One region of the Shewanella sp. MMG014 genome, then DNA from elsewhere that is predicted to be linked to it. Evidence: predicted binding sites of a transcription regulator. Region 1 holds the regulator's gene; each other region holds the start of a gene.
The links. Region 1 encodes NrdR, which represses ribonucleotide reductase genes. Its sites were predicted from a motif close to AAACACNANATNTNGTGTTT; they were not measured.
Positions count from the first base shown of each region.

Region 1 (7,839 bases):
CTGATTTAAGGCCTAGTTCTTCATTAATCAGTGAGTCAATTTTACTGTTATATGAAGGTTTGAATGCCATCTTAATTTTATAGTTTAAGTTGCCTGACATATTCATACTGGCGTCGATGACGTCATATGAAAGTAAAACACTGCGCTCATTCAAAAAAGGATCAGTTTTGATTGTATTAGTCACAATGTAGCTTTCTGAATCTTTCAAACAATCGTTAATTGACTGAAATTTACTACATAAGGTTGAACCATCTAAATCAACTGATTGAACCGTGTCAGCTTTTGAAACATCAGCAATAACGCGCTTGGTGATTTCACTTTTAAGTGCGGCTAGTTGCTCATCTTTGTTTGTGCGAGTTTCATTAATGACATCATATTCTGCCATTATCGATTTGTATTCTCTCTTAAGCGATTTACCGTCGATATCATACTTGGTTTCAAGTTGATCTATTTTAAGGACAAGATTTTCTAAATCACGGTAAAAAGAACTTAGGTTAGCGCGTGACAAGATTTTAGCTGGTAACTTAGAAACCAAATGTTCATATTCAGTTTGCTTGCTTTTAATCTCGACACTTAAGGCGTGGAAATCTGATTCTTTCTTTTTGTGCGTTGACAATTTATCGTTGGCAGAAATGAGTAAATCATCAATATTATACTTTTGCTCAATTTCTTGTAGTTTTTGGGTTTCGCTACTCGAAATAATCTCTAAACCAAATGAGCTGCTGGCATAAAAACATAATAAAATAAAAGTAATTCGACTATATCTCACTGATTCCTCCATTTTTGTGTAATTGTTCGTGCATAGCCTTGTGCTACTGCAACTGGTCAACAGTAAAATAATCCGTCAATAATTTTATAGTACTTAAGTTAATTTGTCTTTACAAATAGATTGTGGTTTTTTGACGCTTTTTTACAACAAGCCAACAGTAGGGCGGTTTGACTGATATATTGTTACCTTATTATACCTGATGTTGCTTTATCCTCTTGTGCTTAAGTTATTGTTAATGTTCTTTAAAGAACCAAGTTTTTGTTGGCTGTGTTAGTTATATTGTTAACGCGAGTGAATAAGCTCAACAGAGTAAGTTAACCATGAGGCATTTAGAAATTTAACAAATTGCAGGTTTTCAGACAGTCGTCATTTTTATGACTGCCTTTATGGGTAAGTGGTTATTTTAGCGATTAGTGAAAGTAATGGCGGGTAAACATAAAAAAGTCCTATTTAAAGTGAAAACTCGAATTAACGAATTTCACCATCAATAGGACTTTTATAATGGCAATACAATCAACTGACTAAGGCTATTATTAAGTGATTAATTTTAGTCAGAATCAGATAATGATAATCCTGCGACTATTTAGCAATACGCTTGTACTTTAAACGATGTGGCTCAATGGCTTCAGTACCAAGGTGTTCTTTCAACCAGGCCGTGTATTCAGTGTAGTTTCCTTCATAGAAGTTAACTTGGCCTTCATCACGATAATCTAAAATGTGAGTGGCGATTCTGTCTAAGAACCAACGGTCATGAGAAATAACCATGGCACAACCAGGGAACTCTAATAACGCCTCTTCTAGCGCACGCAGTGTTTCAACATCTAAGTCATTGGTTGGTTCATCGAGTAGGAGTACGTTACCACCTGCTTGTAGCAGTTTGGCTAAATGAACACGGTTACGTTCACCACCAGATAAGGTACCAATGATTTTTTGCTGATCGCCACCACGGAAGTTAAAGCGCCCAACGTAAGCACGACTTGGGATCTCTGTGTTGTTGATACGCATGATATCTTGTCCATCTGAGATTTCCTGCCAGACGGTATTCTTGTCGTTCATTGAATCACGGAATTGCTCAACCGAAGCAATTTGTACTGATTCACCCACTTCGATGCTGCCGCTATCAGGTTGTTCAGCGCCTGAAATCATTTTAAATAATGTTGATTTACCCGCACCGTTTGCACCGATAATACCGACAATCGCACCTTTAGGAATTGAGAAACTTAAGTCATCAATCAACACTCGATCGCCATAAGACTTAGTTAAGTTATTAACCTCAATTACTTTGTCACCTAAACGAGGCCCTGGTGGAATGAACAATTCATTAGTTTCGTTACGCTTTTGATAGTCGTTGGTGTTCAATTCTTCAAAGCGAGCCATACGGGCTTTGCCTTTAGATTGACGACCTTTACTGCCTTGGCGTACCCATTCTAATTCTTTTTGAATGGTTTTTTGGCGGGCGCTTTCAGTTGCAGACTCTTGTTGTAGACGTGCATCTTTTTGCTCAAGCCAAGATGAGTAGTTACCTTCCCAAGGAATACCTTCACCACGGTCAAGTTCTAAAATCCAACCCGCAGCATTATCCAAGAAATATCTATCATGGGTAATCGCAACTACGGTGCCAGTATAATCTTGTAAGAAACGTTCAAGCCACGCGACAGATTCAGCATCCAAGTGGTTAGTTGGTTCGTCAAGTAACAACATGTCTGGCTTTTCAAGTAGTAAGCGACAAATTGCGACACGGCGACGTTCACCACCTGATAGCACTTCGATTTTTTCATCCCAATCAGGTAAGCGTAATGCGTTAGCTGCTCGGTCTAAAATTACATCTAGGTTATGAGCATCTTGAGACTGAATAATTGCTTCAAGTTCACCTTGCTCTTTTGCTAATGCATCAAAGTCGGCGTCAGGTTCAGCATAAAGTGCGTAAACTTCATCCAGACGAGTCAGCGCATTCTTAGCCTCACTGACCGCTTCTTCAATTGCTTCACGTACTGTTTGTGATTCATCAAGCTTAGGTTCTTGTGGCAGGTAACCAATTTTTAGGTCCTGCATCGGACGTGCTTCACCTTCGATTTCGGTATCTAAACCTGCCATGATTTTTAGCAAAGTTGATTTACCAGAACCATTTAATCCAAGTACACCAATTTTGGCGCCAGGGAAAAAACTAAGTGAAATATCTTTGAGGATTTGTTTTTTAGGCGGAACAATCTTTCCTACCCGCAGCATACTATAGACAAATTGAGCCATTTTTAAGGTTCTTTAGTGACCAATGATGATGATAATTCTACTTTATTTTTTGTTTAACTCAAATTTTGGATTAATCAAATTAAAGATAATTTCCAATGAAATTCATGTTCTAAATGCTGGGATTGTGACGCAGAGCAGAGTAGAATACCGCGCAACCCTATATATAAGAACTGCTGTTGGAGACACCAATGCTAAAGAAAGCTATGAATATCGCGGATTACGATCCACAACTGTTTCAAGCCATTGAAGATGAGACTCGTCGCCAAGAAGAGCACATTGAATTAATCGCATCTGAAAATTATACCAGCCCACGTGTTCTTGAAGCACAAGGTTCTCAGTTAACCAATAAATACGCAGAAGGTTACCCTGGTAAGCGTTATTATGGTGGTTGTGAGCATGTTGATATTGCTGAAGAATTAGCTATTTCACGTGCTAAAGAGTTGTTCGGCGCAACATACGCTAACGTTCAGCCGCATTCTGGTTCTCAGGCAAACTCAGCTGTTTTCATGGCGCTTTTACAAGGTGGTGACACCGTTTTAGGTATGAGCCTGGCACACGGTGGTCACTTGACTCACGGGTCTCATGTGAGCTTTTCAGGCAAATTATACAATGCGGTTCAGTACGGTATCGATGAAACGACTGGCAAAATCGATTATGCAGAAGTTGAGCGTTTAGCTGTTGAACATAAGCCTAAAATGATTATTGCTGGTTTCTCTGCATACTCAGGTATCATCGATTGGGGTAAATTCCGTGAAATCGCTGACAAAGTAGGTGCTTACTTATTTGTTGATATGGCCCACGTTGCAGGTCTTGTTGCTGCTGGTATCTATCCGAACCCGTTACCACATGCACACGTAGTAACAACGACGACACACAAAACACTTGCTGGTCCTCGTGGTGGATTAATTTTATCAGCATCAAACGATGAAGATATCTATAAAAAATTAAACTCAGCAGTATTCCCTGGCGGCCAAGGTGGTCCATTAATGCACGTTATTGCAGCTAAAGCCGTTGCATTTAAAGAAGCATTAGATCCAGAGTTTACGACTTACCAAGAGCAAGTTGTTGCCAACGCTAAAGTGATGGCTAAAACCTTTATCGAACGTGGCTATGATGTGGTATCTGGCGGCACTGATAACCACTTATTCCTGCTTGATTTAATCAGCAAAGATATGACTGGTAAAGATGCTGATGCTGCCTTAGGCAAAGCTAACATCACAGTGAACAAAAACTCGGTGCCAAATGATCCACGTTCACCGTTTGTGACTTCAGGTTTACGTATTGGTTCTCCTGCAATTACACGCCGTGGTTTTACTGAAACTGAATCAGTTGAGTTAACCAACTGGATGTGTGATGTACTTGACGATATTAATAATGAAGCCACGATTGAGCGTGTGAAGAATCAAGTGCTTGAATTATGTGCTAAGTTCCCTGTTTACGGTTAATACCTTTCAAGTATTCTGAAACAGGAACGTGATTGAGTAAGACTGGCTTTATTCAATTTATCTTGGCAGGATAATCTTATCGATAAGGTTAACCTTATAAAGTAAATAGGATAAACTTTAATGGCTGTAAGTACCGAGTACTTACAGCCATTTTCTTTTTAATTTCAGGAGCGAATATGCATTGCCCATTTTGTAGCGCGACAGATACTAAAGTGATTGACTCTCGACTTGTGGCTGATGGCCACCAAGTACGTCGTCGCCGGGAATGTACCGAGTGCCATGAACGCTTTACGACCTTTGAAGGTGCTGAGCTGGTGATGCCTAGAGTGATCAAACAAGATGGCACTCGTCAGCCATTTGATGAAGAGAAACTTCGTGGCGGTATGCTTAGAGCAGTTGAAAAACGCCCTGTTTCTATGGATCAAATTGAGCAAGCATTAACAAAAATAAAATCCACGCTTCGTGCGACAGGCGAACGAGAAATTGACTCTGCTATGATCGGTAACTTAATGATGGAGCAGTTAATGGTGCTTGATAAAGTTGCCTATATTCGCTTTGCTTCTGTTTACCGTGCATTTGAAGATGTGTCTCAATTTGGTGAAGCAATCGCTAAGTTACAAAAGTAGCCGCATTATCATTACTTGCCGCTAGCAAAATATTGCTTTTTATCGTTTTGGTGCAATCAAGAAGGTTTTTATGTCTCAGTGGTCTATCCTTGATATTTCAATGATGAGTCTGGCAATTTCATTAGCAGAAAAAGGACGTTATACAACTCGGCCTAATCCAAACGTAGGCTGTGTGATTGCCGTTGGCGAGCAGATTATTGGTCAAGGTTATCATATTAAAGCGGGTGGCCCGCACGCTGAAATTCACGCTTTAAATGCAGTACAAACCAATCAGCAGCAAGATAAATTAAGCCAAGCCACTGCCTATGTCACCCTTGAGCCTTGCAGTCATTACGGCCGAACTCCTCCTTGTGCATTAGCGTTAATAAATGCGGGGATAAAAAGGGTTGTTATTGCTGAGGTTGATGCCAACCCGCAAGTGGCAGGTAATGGTATTCGAATGCTACAAGAAGCGGGAATTGAGGTTGAAGTCGGATTATTAACCGAGCAAGCCAAACAACTTAATCTTGGGTTTACTAAGCGAATGCTCACAGGCTTGCCACTTGTTACCATTAAGCTTGCTGCCAGTATTGATGGAAAAACGGCATTGTCTAATGGGGTGTCTAAATGGATTACAGGACCTGAAGCCCGAGCGGATGTACAAAAGTTACGTGCTCGACAATGCGCCATTATTACTGGTGTAGAAACGGTACTTGCTGACAACCCATCTATGAATGTCCGTTATGAAGAATTAGGCAGTGTAAAAGAGCATTTAGCAGCAAATGAAATTAAACAACCATTAAGGGTTATTCTAGATAGTAAAGCTAGGCTAACAAATGACTTTGCACTGTTTGAAATAGCGTCTCCTATACTGTTGGTTTCATGTGTGGAATACCCCGCAGAAGTGAGAGAAAGATTTAACAATCATGTTAGTTGTATCACTATTGGTGCAAATGATGATGGACGCGTTGATTTACATGCGTTATTTACTTATTTAGGTAAGCAATGCAATACGGTTCTCGTAGAGGCTGGAGCAACATTAGCGGGTAGCGTCATCAAACAAGGCTTAGGTGATGAATTGTATTTATATCAAGCGATGAAGTTACTGGGTAGCCAAGGTCGTAATTTAGTCCAGCTTGATGATTACCAAGCCATGTCAGATATCCCTAAAATACAACTTAACGATACGCGTCGAGTCGGTGCAGATCTAAGAATGATATTTGCTCTATAAGCAACAAGATTTTTTGCCATTATTTAAACGGTATAGGCAACGAACACTGTTAAATAATATTGAATAAGATAACAAGTGAGTATTTATGTTTACCGGCATTATTGAAGCCCTAGGCACATTAAGAAAAATTGATCGCAAAGGCGATGATATTCGTTTAAATGTAGCTAGTGGTAGTTTGGATTTATCTGATGTCAAACTAGGAGATAGTATTGCAACCAATGGTGTGTGTTTAACGGTTGTACAATGTCTACCTGATGGTTATGTTGCAGATATTTCAGCTGAAACTGTCGCATTAACTGGTTTTGCTGATTATAAAGTCGGACAAAAGGTTAACCTTGAAAAAGCGGTGATGCCAACGACGCGTTTAGGCGGCCATATGGTAAGCGGGCATGTTGATGGTATTGCAAGGGTTGAGCAACGAAATGTGCGCGGAAAAGCCATCGAGTTTTGGTTACTCGCACCTGAAGACTTATCTCGATATATCGCTCATAAAGGCTCAATAACCATTGACGGAGTTAGCTTAACAGTTAACGAAATTGATGGGCATCGTTTTAGGTTAACGATTGTGCCACATACAGCCGAAGAAACGACCTTGTTGGCTTTGCAAGCCGGCAGTAAGGTCAACATCGAAGTGGATTTAATTGCACGTTATTTAGAGCGCTTGATGAACGCTGAAAAAGCCACAAAATCCGAAGGCGGCATCACTATGGAAATGCTAGCCAACGCCGGATTTATGCGATAGAAAATAGAATACCCGAATATATTTAGCCTATGTTGCTGATATAGAAAAACTAAACATAAAGGTCTTAACATGGCACTACACAGTATAGAAGAGATCATCGAAGATATTCGTCAGGGTAAAATGGTTATCTTGATGGACGATGAAGATAGAGAGAATGAAGGCGATCTTATCATGGCGGCCGAAAAGGTGACGCCAGAGGCAATTAACTTTATGGCGACCTATGGTCGTGGATTGATTTGCCAAACAATGACTAAAGAGCGCTGTATGCAGTTAAATTTACCTTTAATGGTAACTAATAATAATGCACAGTTCTCGACAAACTTTACTGTATCAATTGAAGCTGCAACAGGTGTAACAACAGGCATTTCAGCTCATGATCGTGCTGTTACAGTTCAGGCGGCTGTTGCAAAAGATGCTAAAGCCGCTGATTTAGTTCAGCCTGGGCATATTTTCCCATTAATGGCACAAGATGGCGGCGTATTAACGCGTGCTGGACACACTGAAGCTGGTTGCGATTTAGCTCGATTAGCAGGTTTGGAGCCTTCAGGTGTGATCGTTGAGATTTTAAATGATGACGGCACGATGGCACGTTGTCCTGATTTAGAAGTGTTTAGTGAAAAACACGGTATTAAAATGGGGACAATTGCTGATTTAATTGAGTACCGTAATACCAAAGAAACCACTGTTGTGCGTGAAGCAGAATGTAAACTACCCACACGCTTTGGTGAGTTTACTATGGTGACATTTAGAGACACCATCGATAATCAATTGCACTATGCATTGGTAAAAGGTGAAGTGAA
Region 1 covers NZ_JAGJDZ010000004.1:259,099-266,937, forward strand. The annotation lists gene J8L86_RS08650 (hypothetical protein) at 1-769, opposite strand, end outside; gene ettA (energy-dependent translational throttle protein EttA) at 1,349-3,016, opposite strand; gene glyA (serine hydroxymethyltransferase) at 3,205-4,461, shown strand; gene nrdR (transcriptional regulator NrdR) at 4,638-5,087, shown strand; gene ribD (bifunctional diaminohydroxyphosphoribosylaminopyrimidine deaminase/5-amino-6-(5-phosphoribosylamino)uracil reductase RibD) at 5,158-6,297, shown strand; gene J8L86_RS08675 (riboflavin synthase) at 6,383-7,039, shown strand; gene ribBA (bifunctional 3,4-dihydroxy-2-butanone-4-phosphate synthase/GTP cyclohydrolase II) at 7,109-7,839, shown strand, end outside.

Region 2 (7,839 bases), on a different contig from region 1:
TCATCTTTGCCGCCTTGCATAATATTAAGAATATGCTGAGTGCTATTTAAATGTAAGGCTTCATCACGGGCAATTAAACGAATAATTTTCGCATTGCCTTCCATTAATTTACGTTCAGCGAAAGCAAATGAACATGCAAAACTGACATAAAAACGAATCGCTTCCAATGCATTTACAGACATCATGCATAAATACAGAGACTTTTTAAGGATACGTGGACTAACAGTGATTTCTTTACCGTTAACCAAATGTGTTCCTTCACCATGTAAATTAAGCACTTGAGTCAGTTCAATTAAATCATCGTAGTATTGAGCAATATCACCTGCACGTTTTAAAATTTCTTTATTCACCACGATATCATCAAATACGACAGACGGATCATTAACAATATTACGAATAATGTGGGTATAAGAACGCGAGTGAATTGTTTCTGAAAAAGACCAAGTTTCAATCCATGTTTCTAATTCAGGTAACGATACTAACGGTAATAACGCCACATTCGGTGAGCGACCTTGAATAGAATCTAATAATGTTTGGTACTTAAGGTTTGAAATGAAAATGTGTTTTTCATGTTCTGGTAAACCTTGGTAATCAATTTTGTCTTTGCTTACGTCTACTTCTTCTGGGCGCCAGAAAAAAGATAATTGCTTTTCAATTAGCTTTTCAAAAACTTCATATTTTTGTTGATCATAACGAGCAACGTTAACTGACTGTCCCATGAACATAGGTTCGTTCATCGGATTATTTGGTGTTTGACAAAAAGTAGAATAAGCCATTTATATATCCTAAAAAAGCGGGGATAAGTCCCCGCATTTAAATGCAAATTGTTGAATTAAATCTTACAAGCGCCGCCTGCACAGCCATCATCTTCTTTCTCAACGACGGTAATGTCGTCAAGGTTGTCGGATGCTCCATCACGGGTGTTGTGATAGTAAAGTGTTTTAACACCAAGTTTATAGGCTGTTAATAGATCTTTCAGCAAGGTTTTCATCGGTACTTTTTGACCGTCAAAACGTGTTGGATCGTAGTTAGTGTTAGCCGAAATTGCTTGGTCGACGAATTTTTGCATGATACCAACGAGCTGTAAATAACCATCATTATTTGGCATATTCCACAGCAATTCATATTGATGTTTTAGCTCATCAAAGTCAGGTACGACTTGCTTTAGTTGCCCATCTTTACTTGCTTTAACGCTGATTAAGCCACGTGGTGGCTCGATGCCATTTGTTGCGTTAGAAATTTGCGAAGACGTTTCTGATGGCATTAATGCTGATAGAGTAGAGTTACGTAAGCCGTGAGCTTTAATGTCACCACGTAATCCTTCCCAATCCATATGTAATGGTTCATCACAGATTTTGTCTAAATCACGCTTATATGTGTCAATTGGTAAAACACCTTCAGCGTAAGTAGTTTCATTAAATAAAGGACATGCACCTTGCTCTTTTGCTAGGTTCATAGAGGCTTTAAGTAAGTAGAACTGAATCGCTTCAAACGTCTTATGGGTCAGGTTATTACCAGAGCCATCAGAATATTTCATGCCATTTTTCGCAAGGTAATTTGCGAAGTTAATAACGCCTATACCTAGTGTTCTACGGTTCATAGAACCCAGTTGAGCAGAGATAATTGGGTAATCTTGATAATCAAGTAAATTATCTAATGCACGAACGGCAAGATCTGCAAGCGGTTCTAATTCTGATAAGTCTTTGATAGCACCCAAGTTAAGCGCTGATAAAGTACATAATGCAATTTCACCATTAGGATCTTCGATGTTACGCATCGGCTTAGTTGGTAAAGCGATTTCTAAACAAAGGTTAGACTGTTTAATTGGTGCGACTTGCGGGTCAAATGGACTATGAGTATTACAGTGATCAACATTTTGAATATAGATTCGGCCAGTTGATGCTCGTTCTTGCATCATTAATGAAAATAATTCAACGGCTTTAATCTCTTTACGACGAATGCTGCTATCCGCTTCGTATTGAAGATATAAGCGCTCAAACTCTACTTGGTCAGCGAAGAATGCATCGTATAAACCAGGAACATCAGATGGGCTAAATAAGCTAATATTTTCAGACTTAATTAAACGTTGGTACATCAATTTGTTTAATTGCACGCCGTAATCTAAATGACGAACACGGTTATCTTCTACACCACGGTTATTTTTAAGCACAAGAAGTGATTCAACCTCTAGGTGCCATAATGGGTAAAATAAAGTCGCTGCGCCGCCACGAACTCCGCCTTGTGAGCAAGACTTTACCGCAGTTTGGAAATATTTATAAAACGGTAAGCAACCAGTGTGGAATGCTTCACCGCCTCGGATTGGGCTACCTAAAGCTCGAATACGGCCTGCGTTAATACCAATACCCGCACGTTGACTTACGTATTTTACAATTGAAGATGCAGTCGCATTGATTGAATCAAGGCTATCGTCACATTCAATTAATACGCACGAACTAAATTGACGAGTAGGGGTGCGCACACCAGCCATGATTGGCGTTGGAAGTGAAATTTTAAATGTCGATACGGCATCGTAGAAACGCTTAATGTAGTCAAGACGTGTTTCTTTTGGATACTTAGCAAATAAGCAAGCAGCTACCAAGATATAGAGAAACTGTGCACTTTCGTAAATTTCATTAGTCACACGGTTTTGAACTAGGTATTTCCCTTCGAGTTGCTTAACAGCAGCATATGAGAAGTCCATGTCACGCCAGTGGTCGATGTAGCTATCTAAGATAGTTAACTCTTCTGCTGTGTAGTCTTCGATAATGTGCTTGTCGTACTTACCCAACTCAACTAAACGATTGACTTGATCAATTAATTTTGGAGGCTCGAATTGACCGAAGGCTTTTTTACGCAGATGAAAAACAGCTAAACGCGCAGCAAGAAATTGGTAATCTGGTGACTCTGGAGAGATTAAGTCAGCTGCTGCTTTGATGATTGTTTCGTGAATAGCCTCTGTAGGAATGCCTTCAAAAAACTGTAAGTGAGAACGTAATTCTACTTCTGAAACTGATACGTTGTTTAAGCCTTTGGCTGCCCACTCGATTACGCGATGGATCTTATCTAAATCGATTGTTTCGCGTTCGCCACTGCGTTTAGTGACTGTCATATTGCTGTTCATTAAAAAGAGGCCTTGATTCGATATTTATTGGTGTAATTTATTCATTGGATCTTTTTTTATCGACTACGTTACGATCGCCAATAAATCACAATACGTCCCTTGTAAGTTGATCATCCAAATTCAATTAACAAACTAATATTGATAAAAATACTAGTGTTACAGCGAGATACTGCGCTTTTATCGCTAGTGCCTCGTATTGATGTCACACACAAGATATGGTGTTTTATAAAAACTAACATACAAGATAGTGAGGTTGGTCACCATTTGCAAGTAGGATTTTAATTAATAAGTTGTGGATATCTTATGGATAGTCATTCAAGTTAGTAAAAGCTAACCTGCTAACGCAAAATAGCCTTTGAATTTCTCGTGACGTTGTTTTTTTAGACAGTTAACGTGATTAGATTGATCGCTAAAATATTCAGCGATCGATTGTTTTTATATAAAAATAGTTTGATTTTTTTTGTGATGTTTGAGTGTGAAATGAAACAATGAGTTTTCATTTGGCTTTATGAGTCAAAGTACAGTGTTACTGATGAGTTTATTGCACTAAATTGACTACTGTTATCCTTAGAACAGTGAGATAAAAAGTGAAGTGACAGCAATGGCGTTAGTGCAGAAAAGTCGTTAGTAAAGAAACTCTATAGTGAGAGCATTAAAGGCTTGCTGATATCTATCGAAAGTGAGTCATTGAAATGATACTTCAATTATGAAATTTGAAGCAGCAATTTACTAATCACTTTTGCATCATTACCTTAAGATTTACATATCAGCATTGAATTTATGAAGAGTACTATTTTAGTTGCTCTTATTATTCAAAAAAATGGTGTAAATCGTTAACTGTGTTAAATACAATTTTACTTGGCCATAAGTCTGGCTGGTCGTCGTCTGAAAGGTATCCCCACATGGCAGTGCCGCCAATCATGCCGGCATTATTGGCGGCGACTAGATCGCGCTCAGCATCACCTAGGTACAATATATTTGCAGGCGCACAGTTAATTTGCTGAGCTGCTAATAACATGGGGGCAGTGTGAGGTTTAGGGTGAAGGGTAGAGTCGCCACTAACGATACTCGTTAAACGTTCAGTTAGCCCTAAAGCATCAATTAACGGACGAGTAAACTTTGCTTGTTTATTTGTAACCACCCCAAACGGTATTGCTTTTGTTTCAAGTAAAGTGAGAAATGAGGCTAAACCTTCAAATAAAGAGGCTTTTTGACCATTCACTTTTTTATAGTGTTTAAGCAGACTCTGTTGAATGCTTACTTGCTCTGATTCATTTAACTCAGGTACAGCAGCATTTACTAAGGCCAAACTTCCGTGTGAAGCTGAATAGCGTAGTGCTTCGACGGACTTAGGGGCGATATCGCGCTCTTGCAAGGCTAAATTTAATGCATATACCAGATCGGGTGCGGTATCAGCCAAGGTTCCATCCAAATCAAATAATACTGCTTTAATCTGATCCGTCGCACTAATTTGATTCATTGTACTACCTTAAGGTTTAATTCGTTTATCAATAATGGAAAGAGTAACGTCACGTTATATTGGGTTAAGTAATCAAACGAATAAATAGGTTAACTAAGCAAGCTAAGTAAACAGACTAAAAATGACATCAAATAAAAGTGTAGAACATCAACTAGCCTGGTTTTGAATACTGCTAATAGACAATAAGTGGTCATGTCCTTTAATCATTAACCATTAACTATTAATCAAAGACATGACCTGAATTGTGTGTTTTATCCAGCTTTTTGAGTCGCTATCATATAGTTTACGTCAAGTTTATTTGTATATTTATACACACCTGTTAACGGGTTATGAGTAATGCCTAAGGCGTCTCTACAGATTAAATCAGTTTGATCGACCAAATTGATTAATTCTGAGGGCTTAATAAACTTACTGTGATCATGGGTACCAACAGGCAGCATCTTTAATACATATTCTGCGCCTACTATCGCTTGTATGTAAGACATCATATTTCTATTAATGGTAGAAAAGAAAACAAAGCCATCTGGCTTTACCATATCGCAGCATGCACGAATCACTGATAATGGATCCGGTACGTGCTCAAGCATTTCCATACACGTTACGACGTCATATTTTTCGCTATTGTTAGCAGCGTGTTCTTCTGCAGTCATAGTGTCATAGTGAATATCGATACCAGTTTCGAGCGCATGAAGCTTGGCCACTTCAATTTGCGCATCACCCATATCAAGACCGGTAACTTTAGCGCCGATTTTTGCCATGCTCTCAGATAAAATACCGCCGCCACAACCGATATCAATAACGTGTTTATCAAACAAACCGCCGCAAGTTTGATCGATATAATTTAACCTTAAAGGATTAAGTTGGTGTAGTGGTTTGAAATCACCATTTGGATCCCACCAAGACTGTGCCATTTGAGCAAACTTTTCGATTTCTTGGTGATCAACATTTTGTTGATTTTGGTTTTCGTGATTAGACATAACAGGACCCATAATATATTTATGATTATTGCAGGTATTATAACCATCCGTTTCAATAAACAAAGTGAGATAAAACAAGATTAATTTTCAATTGATTATATAAGCAGCAATCATTGCCGATAAAAAACACATTAATTATCAAAACACGTATATAAGGATATTAAAAAGTAGAACTTACGAATCAAATTAGGGGAATTATCGCTGTTTTTATTAAGTTTTTCACTTGCATTCACTTATTGTTGTTCTAGGGTCTAGCCACTTTATATATCTGTGTTAGAATGCCAAATCACGTTTTTGAGCTACACAATAAAATGGAATAATTATTGTGCGCTAATTTTAGGGGAACGAGCAGTTTATGACTGATCTGGCAACATCAATTTCGCCAATTAACATCGAAGACGAACTAAAGAATTCTTATTTAGATTATGCGATGAGTGTAATCGTAGGTCGTGCATTACCCGACGTTCGTGACGGGTTAAAACCTGTTCACCGTCGTGTTCTATTCGCAATGAACGAATTAAAGAACGACTACAATAAGCCTTATAAAAAATCAGCTCGTGTTGTTGGTGACGTAATCGGTAAGTATCACCCACATGGTGATACAGCTGTATATGACACAATCGTTCGTTTGGCGCAGCCATTCTCAATGCGTTATACGCTTGTTGACGGCCAAGGTAACTTTGGTTCAGTAGATGGTGATTCTGCTGCGGCAATGCGTTATACCGAAATCCGTATGGAAAAATTGGCTCATTCACTTTTAGCCGATTTAGAAAAAGAAACAGTAGATTTTGTACCTAACTATGATGGTACAGAGTTTATTCCAGCAGTATTACCAACACGCGTACCAACCTTATTAATTAATGGTTCATCCGGTATTGCTGTGGGTATGGCGACCAATATCCCGCCTCATAATATCACTGAAGTCATTAATGGCTGTTTAGCATTGATTGCTGAACCAAGTCTTTCAATCGAACAGTTAATGGAACATATTCCAGGACCTGATTTCCCAACAGCTGCAACAATTAATGGCCGTAAAGGTATTATTGATGCTTACAAAACGGGTCGTGGCCGTGCCGTCATGCGCTCTAAAGCTGAGATTGAAGAAGATAACGGTCGTGAACGTATTATCGTTACCGAAATTCCTTATCAAGTTAACAAAGCACGTTTGATTGAAAAAATCGCCGAGCTTGTTAAGGATAAGAAAATTGAAGGTATTACAGGCTTACGTGATGAGTCTGACAAAGACGGTATGCGTATCGTTGTTGAGATTAAACGTGGTGAAGTAGGCGAAGTTGTTCTGAACAACTTATACGCTCAAACTCAGATGCAATGTTCTTTTGGTATCAACATGGTGGCATTGACTAACGGTCAGCCTAAATTGTTCAACCTTAAAGAAATGCTTGAGTGCTTTATTCTTCATCGCCGTGAAGTTGTTACTCGTCGTACTGTTTTTGAATTACGTAAAGCGCGTGACCGTGCTCATATCCTTGAAGCACTTGCGATTGCATTAGCGAATATCGATCCGATTATTGCGCTGATTAAGAACTCACCAACGCCAGCTGAAGCAAAAGTGAAATTAGTTGAGCAAGGGTGGGATCTAGGCCACGTACAAGGCATGCTAGAAAAAGCAGGTGATGATGCAGCTCGTCCAGAATGGTTAGAACCAGACTTTGGTATCCGCGATGGCAAATACTATTTAACTGAGCAACAAGCGCAAGCCATTCTTGAACTACGTCTTCATCGCTTAACAGGCCTTGAACACGAGAAAATTCTTAACGAATACGAAGAATTACTTGAGTTCATTGCAAGCTTGCTGTTCATTCTTCGTAGCCCTGAACGCTTAATGGAAGTGATCAAAGAAGAGCTCGAAGAAATGCTTGAGCAGTATGGTGATGAACGCCGCACTGTGATTAATCAAAATGAAGTTGATATGAGTCTTGAGGACTTAATCAATGAAGAAGATGTTGTTGTAACGCTATCTCATATGGGATATGCGAAGTATCAGCCTCTAACTGATTATCAAGCTCAACGTCGTGGTGGTAAGGGTAAAGCGGCAACGAAAGTGAAAGACGAAGATTTCGTTGAAAAACTGCTTGTTGCGAATACTCACGATACGATTTTATGTTTCTCTGACTTTGGCAAAATGTACTGGCTTAAAGTGTACCAGTTACCACTTGCAAGTCGAACAGCTCGTGGCCGTCCAATTATTAACTTATTACCTCTTGCTGATGGTGAGCGCATTACTGCTATCTTACCTGTAC
Region 2 covers NZ_JAGJDZ010000002.1:102,794-110,632, reverse strand. The annotation lists gene nrdB (class Ia ribonucleoside-diphosphate reductase subunit beta) at 1-776, opposite strand, end outside; gene nrdA (class 1a ribonucleoside-diphosphate reductase subunit alpha) at 833-3,121, opposite strand; gene J8L86_RS03455 (HAD-IA family hydrolase) at 3,930-4,601, opposite strand; gene ubiG (bifunctional 2-polyprenyl-6-hydroxyphenol methylase/3-demethylubiquinol 3-O-methyltransferase UbiG) at 4,853-5,578, opposite strand; gene gyrA (DNA gyrase subunit A) at 5,934-7,839, shown strand, end outside.
Region 2: the regulator NrdR is predicted to act here: its motif matches at 3,326-3,345, upstream of nrdA (class 1a ribonucleoside-diphosphate reductase subunit alpha).

Region 3 (7,839 bases), on a different contig from region 1:
GTTCGCCATAAGTTAACGCCACATGTTCTTTACCAGTTTCTGTATCTTCAAAACCATGCATAGCAAATACGCCCCAAGGCGTAGGTAACTTAGAAGTGGCGATATATTTAATCGACATGGATAAACCTTTAAGACAACGCTCAATCCTTGAGACTGATCATCCTTGAACTGACGTTATGTCATGAAAACTTCGAATACTGGATTAGAATTTTGCAGGAGCAAAACCAGTAACAACTTTGATATTCATTTCACGGCCTACAGCCGTCATAGGATGAACAACCACTAGACCTTTTACCGATTTTTTTAATTTACCCATGTCAGCTTGTTCAGCTTTGGTGAGCTCACGGCTAAATTTCAAACCTTTGATATCTTGGCCTTGCTTGTTCAATAAACGAGACTGCTGATTTTTCAAACTGGCAATACGTTTAGTCACTGTCGCAATTTCTTTCTTAAACTGCATGATAACGGCTTTGTCTTCACGAGCTTCAGCGGCAGCAAGCTTACGACGAAACTTCTCTGCTTTATCATTTAGTGTTTGCAGTTCTTGTTTTAAATTCATTTCTTTACCTTAAATTCTTTCATGCTATCGATAGCAAAAAGTTGTTTTGTTATCGAACAACACTTTTTCGAACGCAAATTATATACCTAAAGCGGCTGAATAAGCTAACTTCAAAACTTGTTACAGTGCATAATTTTGTGCATTACTGCAGCTAAATTGACCTTTAAGTTCAATAAGGTGTTAAATGCACTATCATTAATTGAGCCTGATGGATCTGTGGCCAAGTGATTAACGGACTCAATTTTCCTTTAGGGATATTCTTTAATATGCATAACAATAATAATTTACATCAAAATCTATCTAATCAAACCCAGCATCAAGCAGGTTTTACTTTAATAGAATTAGTTGTGGTCATCATTATATTGGGGATCATTGCTGTTATTGCTGCACCGAGGTTTTTATCCGTTGCTGATGAAGCTCACGCATCAGGAATACAAGGTGTATCTGCCGCTTTTGAAGGCTTTGATGAATTAGTATTTGCCAAGTCTGCCATATTAGGAATCGAGAAAAATGATCGAAATAGTAGTTCAAGCTCTACTGACAGCCAAGGTGGATTTTATTTAGAAACAGGTGAATTTGTCCAAACCATATTTGGCCATCCTTGGTTATATAATCAAGATGCATTGACGTATTTACTTGATGCGAGCTTACAAAATGAAGGCCAGAATCAACCTGATAAAGAATGTGTTACCAATAGTGATTTTTGCTTCATGCTATTTGAAGGCTCCAGTGGCCCCACTAGCATTGGAGTTGCCTATATCCCCGGTAACTCTGTCGCAGTTTATTACCCTTCTTACAGCGTAAGTGACCAATGCTTTGCTTACTATGTATTTGACAGAACAGACAATAATGTCATTATCGGTGAAACGATTACCGGTTGTTAAATATGCCGATTAACTTAGCACAATCAACTGGCTCAAATCGTGAACCACTTGATTAGCGCTACCTTTCCATTTAAGGCTTGGGTCGGCAAGATCTTGCTCAAATTTGCCATCAATTAACACATCGACGTAAGCTAGTACTTGTTGCTGCTTTAAAGACATTTCCGCTAATTGGTAGCCACTCCACAACCAGATATCTTTATCTGGGCACTCACGCTTCACTCTTTTTACTAGCGCTAACATGGCTGGCAAATTATCCGCAAATAAAGGATCACCACCAGATAAAGACAAACCACGACGTTTAATCCGTGTATCTTGTAAATCTGCAATCACTTGATCTTCCATCGCGTGAGTAAATTCATTACCTGAGCGTGGATCCCAAGTTGATTGGTTATAACAGCCACGACATTGGTGCTCACATCCAGCTACGAATAAGGTACAACGCGTACCAGGTCCATTTACCACATCGACTGGGTAATACTGATGAAAATTCATAACTTTAACCCTTTAAAAAGCTAATGCACTGTAGTCAACTGTCTTAAAATATGCTGTTTAATACCATATCTAGCACTTAGTGACTTTTTCCTAGTAGTCCTATTTCAACTCGCCTTATTTGATCTCGACCTTTTAAGACTTTAGCCACTCAAAAGATAAGGCGCTATTCAGCGCCTTATTGTTTTTGATATGACATAGAACGAGTACTAGATGTGTTTAACGCGGCGTTTTACTTCTTCTTGCTTACCATGGTTAAACGGTCTGGCGTCTGGGCTACCTAAGTAACCACATACTCGACGAGTTACTGACACTCTACTTGGCTCATGGTTGCCACATTTAGGACAGACAAAGCCTTTACTTGTACAGTTAAACTCACCAACAAAGCCGCAATCATAACATTCATCAATAGGTGTATTGGTACCGTAGTATGGCACTCGGCTATAGCTGTAATCCCAAACGTTTTCTAATGCTTCAACGTTATGTTGCATATTAGGGAACTCGCCATAACAAATAAATCCACCGTTTGTTAGCTCAGGATATGGCAATTCAAAGTCAATTTTATCGTATGGGTTTACTTTCTTTTCCACATCTAAATGGAAACTATTGGTGTAGTAGCCTTTATCAGTCACACCTTCAACCACACCAAACTGTTTAGCATCCAACTGGCAAAAACGGCTGCATAGGTTTTCGCTTGGCGTGCTATATAAACTAAAGCCATAACCTGTTTCAGCCTTCCACGACTCCGTGGCACGCTTCATGACATTAATAATTTCAACGGCTTTAGTACGTAGTAGCTCACTATCAAATACATGCTCTTCTGTGCCGTAAAGAGCATTAATTGTCTCATGAAGTCCGATATAACCTAATGAAATAGACGCACGACCATTTTTGAAGATTTCCGAAATATCATCATCAGCTTTTAAACGAACACCACATGCGCCTTCCATATATAAGATTGGCGCTACGCGGGCTTTAACACCGACAAGACGAGCAATACGAGTATCTAACGCTTTACGCGCTAAAGTCATTCTCTCATCAAGTAATGCAAAGAAGGCTTTTTCATCGCCTTTAGCTTCGATTGCGATTCTAGGTAAGTTAAGGCTAACCACACCTAAATTATTACGGCCTTCATGAATTAACTCGCCATTCTCTTCATATTTACCTAAGAAAGAGCGACAGCCCATTGGCGTTTTAAACGAACCAGTAACACGTTCAACTTGCTCGTAATTTAAAATATCAGGGTACATGCGCATCGTGGCACATTCTAAAGCCAACTTTTTAATATCGTAATTACTGTCAGCCGCTTTATGGTTAACGCCATCACGAATAGCAAATACAAGTTTTGGGAACACCGCGGTTTTACGGTTTTTACCAAGGCCTGCCATACGTACTGTTAGAATTGATTTTTGAATTAAGCGTGACTCCCAGCTGGTACCTAGACCAAAACCAAACGTCACAAACGGAGTCTGACCATTAGCAGTGTGCAGAGTGTTCACTTCATATTCTAAAGACTGGAATGCGTCATGACATTCTTTTTCAGTTTGCGCCATAGCAAATGCTTCCACATCGCTCACGCCCCACTCTTTACCAATCACCAGTTGTTTCTGGTAACTCTTTTGCACAAATTCCGCTAACACTTCATCGATACGGTTAATCGTTGTGCCGCCATAAATATGGCTAGCAACTTGGGCAATAATCTGCGCAGTGACCGCTGTGGCAGTTGAAATTGATTTTGGTGTATCAATTTCGGCATTACCCATTTTAAAGCCATGGGTCATCATGCCTGCTAAATCAATTAACATGCAGTTAAACATCGGGAAGAAAGGCGCATAATCTAAATCATGATAATGCAGTTGACCCGATTCATGAGCAGCTACAATGTCTTTTGGTAACAAGTGTGATTTAGCATAATGCTTGGCTACAATACCCGCGAGTAAGTCGCGTTGTGTAGGAATAACTTTAGCGTCTTTATTGGCATTTTCGTTCAAAATTGAGCTATCACTTTGCTCAACTAACCCACGAATTTCACAGTTAAGTTTACTTTTTGCTTCACGGCAAATATCACGATCGTGACGGTATTCAATATAATGACGTGCAACCTCTTTATGAGGCCCTTCCATTAATAGATTTTCCACTAAATCTTGTAAATGGTGAATTTGTACTTCTTCTTCATTCGCGACTTGATTTCGGATTACACCCGCAATGGTAGCAGCGTAATCAACATCAGCATGACCTGTAGCCGTCGCCATAGCAGCAACGATGGCATCCCTAATTCTAGACTCATCAAATACAGTCCGACAACCGTCCCTTTTAATTACTACAGGCATTACTTTTACTCCATTTATGCACAGGATATAAACACTATATATCCACAACAAAAAACCAATAAACACTAGATATGGTGCATTAAGCTATAACGAAGACTAGAAATCTATGATCTGGATCATAGTTTGATGAGGAGAAGTGAAATGAAAAATATTACTGCCAAGCTCTGCACTATTTGGCAAAACAGAGCTTGACCGAGTAATTGAAAAACGTTATCGCCCTAAAGCAGAGTTGATTAAATGAGCAGTTTGACGCACAGACTGCCTGCCAGCTTCAATGGCTTCTGCCGCACGATGAAACTCCATGGTGCCTATATCAGCAAGCTGAGGAACTAAGCAAACATCAGGTGGATCGCCCATCAGTCTGGCACGTTTATGGCGCTGCTCTAGAATATCCATTGACTGAGACATCACTGCAATCATGCCTGGATGGGATTTAGTCGACATCGAAAACTTCTCTGAAAAGCTAGCAATGTACTCTTTACCTTTACCCAGAATATCCATAAAAGCAGAGTCTGGCTCTTTGGCTTCTTGTTGTTGTTTTTCTAACGCTGTAGGAGCACGGCTTTTCATCTGTTGTGGCAACATATGCATACTGTTACGGCGATGGCCGTTTAAATCAACAGCAATGACCACATCAACTCCCATCGCACGACACATTGATACTGGAACAGGATTCACCACAGCGCCGTCGACTAGCCATCTGTCTTCTAGTTGAACAGGTGGTAAAAACCCTGGCATTGAACATGATGCTCTAACAGCGTGTCGTAAATCCCCTTCTTTAAACCAAATTTCTTGTCCGGAGTATAAATCAGTTGCCACCGCTGAGAATGGTTTTTTCAGTTGTTCAATTTTTAGCTCACCAATTCGGCCAGCCAGCACATCAAAAACTTTTTCACCGCTTATCAGCCCGCCTTTACGCCAGCTTAAATCCATCAGACCTAAAACATCCCAACTGGAAAAACCACGCACCCACGCTTCTAGCTCATCAAGATGATCATTGGCATACGCTGCACCTACCAATGCACCAACTGAACATCCTGCAATTTTATCTGGATGTATTCCCATTTCAGCCAGTTCTTTCAACACACCGATATGGGCCCAACCTTTAGCTGCGCCACTACCCAGTGCCACACCGACTCTTAATGGTTTATTCACCGCAGGCTCATTTTCATGCTCCGACATCTTTTACATCCCTTGTCGCTTAATTTGACTCAATTAATCTTATAAACTCAGCATAACTGAGCCTTTAGCTGTTGGCTATCGCCTAGCATACACGTTATAATATCTGGCTATCATTTTTTAGGGGATTTACCTTTGTTATTTACCGATTTTTCTTTAGACAAACGCTTACTTGAAAGTCTAAAGCATATGGGCATTTCTGAGCCAACCGAAATTCAGCAGCAAGCCCTGCCAATTGCCTTAGCAGGTAAAGATTTAATGGCATCTTCAAAAACCGGTTCAGGTAAAACCTTGGCGTTTTTGTTACCCGCACTTCAGCGTGTTATTTCAACAAAAGCGCTTTCTAAAAAAGACCCTCGTGTGTTGATATTACTACCTACAAGGGAATTGGCTCAGCAAGTATACGGTCAATTACGTTTATTAGTGGCAAATACCCAGTATAAAGCGGTGAGTATTTTAGGAGGGGAAAACTTTAATGATCAAGCTAAATCCTTATCTCGTGACCCTCACTTTATTGTGGCTACACCCGGACGTATCGCTGATCACTTAGAGCAACGTCATCTTTACTTAAATGGCTTAGAGCTCCTTATTCTTGATGAAGCCGACCGAATGCTTGATTTAGGTTTTGCGCCGCAATTAAAAGCCATTAACGAAGCTGCTGATCACAAACGTCGACAAACATTAATGTTTTCAGCCACGTTAGATCATGACCATATTAATGATATTGCTGCCACATTACTTAAAACGCCGAGCCATGTCGCCATTGGGGCATCTCATAACGAGCATAAAGACATTCAGCAACGTGTGTATTTAGTTGACCACTTAGATCACAAGCAAGCCCTATTGCAGCACATTCTCAAAACCGAGCAGCATAAACAGGTCATCATATTTACAGCGACGCGTGCTGATACCGACCGATTAGCTAAATTACTTGCTGAGCAAGGATTAGAAACTGCCGCATTAAGTGGTGACTTAAACCAATCAGCTCGTAATCAGATCATGGACAAATTTAGCCGTGGTCAGCAGAAAATATTAGTTACAACGGATGTCGCCTCTCGTGGCCTAGATTTATTAAACGTGTCATTAGTGATTAACTTTGACATGCCTAAATTTGCCGAAGAATACGTCCATCGCATTGGCCGTACAGGTCGAGCAGGCGCAAAAGGTGATGCGATTTCTTTAGTCGGTCCTAAAGACTGGGACAGCTTTAAGAAAATCCAAGTATTTTTACGCAAGAATTTCGACTTTTCGACCATAGAAGGTCTTGAAGGAAAATTTAAAGGGTTAAAAGATAAGCCAAAAACGGGTAACAAAAATACCAAGGCCAATGACCCTAAAGCTGCCAATAAAAAGCGTAACACGGCTAAAAAGCCTAAAATTGCACCTAAACGCGATAAACGCTTTATTACTGGCGTCGATATTGGTGATGCGCCAATGCGTCGTAAAGCCAAGCCAGCCAAAATTGTTGAAAACGACAACAGCATTGTTGAAGACAATGAACACGAGCTTGGCGAAGAGTAAACCTCATTAAAACATCATGCTGTTTTAACAGTAAATCGGCATGATAAAGATTTAAACCAGATTAACAGTAAGGTGAAACATGAAAATTTGTGGTGTGGAATTAAAAGGTGGCGAAGCCATCATTAGCTTATTAACTTACGAAGTGGAAACATTCAACGTACCTGAGTGTCGTCAAATTTCTTTCAGCATTTCAAAATCAGCTGAAACAGAATCAATCCGTGAGTTTCACTTTGCTTTCCACAAATTAATGGAAGATTACAAAGTAGATGAAATTGTCATCATTGAACGTGAGCAAAAAGGTAAGTTTGCCGGCTCTGCGACCAGTTTTAAACTCGAAACCGCTATTCAAATCACTGACTTGCCTGTTGGCATAATTAGCCCTGTTATTATCAAAGAAGAGCTTAAGCGTAACCCGCCTCAAGCAGATTTAGATACTTTAGGTCTAAAGCGTGTTCAGCTACCAGCATTTGAAGCCGCTTACGCACAGCAAAATCGTCGTATGTACGGTAAAGTCTAAACTCTAGACAAATTTGCGAGCCTACCTGTTAACTTAACAAACACGTTAATTATCAATGGGTAGGCTTCATAATTAGAACACCCTATTCATCCCTATCAAGCGAGCTAACTCAATGAGCTCAAACAAACCAGCTAAATCGCCTCGAAAAGCACCTCCCCAAATGCCCGTTAAGGTAAGTTCTGCAAAAGTGGCAGCCGCAAGAGATACCCTGGCAAGCTTAGTTACCAGTAAAGATGTAAAAGCCAAACAACAACAACAGGCGCAGCTTAAATACATCAAAGGCTATTCAGCCAACACAATTGAACAAGTTAAACAACATATTGCCAACGATACCCTCGGCAGGCTTTTAATAAAACGCTA
Region 3 covers NZ_JAGJDZ010000013.1:78,376-86,214, reverse strand. The annotation lists gene ribA (GTP cyclohydrolase II) at 1-118, opposite strand, end outside; gene J8L86_RS18280 (YibL family ribosome-associated protein) at 203-559, opposite strand; gene J8L86_RS21300 (prepilin-type N-terminal cleavage/methylation domain-containing protein) at 826-1,443, shown strand; gene nrdG (anaerobic ribonucleoside-triphosphate reductase-activating protein) at 1,453-1,935, opposite strand; gene nrdD (anaerobic ribonucleoside-triphosphate reductase) at 2,142-4,262, opposite strand; gene rssA (patatin-like phospholipase RssA) at 4,473-5,444, opposite strand; gene J8L86_RS18255 (DEAD/DEAH box helicase) at 5,577-6,962, shown strand; gene J8L86_RS18250 (DUF3010 family protein) at 7,042-7,479, shown strand; gene J8L86_RS18245 (YgjP-like metallopeptidase domain-containing protein) at 7,640-7,839, shown strand, end outside.
Region 3: the regulator NrdR is predicted to act here: its motif matches at 4,323-4,342, upstream of nrdD (anaerobic ribonucleoside-triphosphate reductase).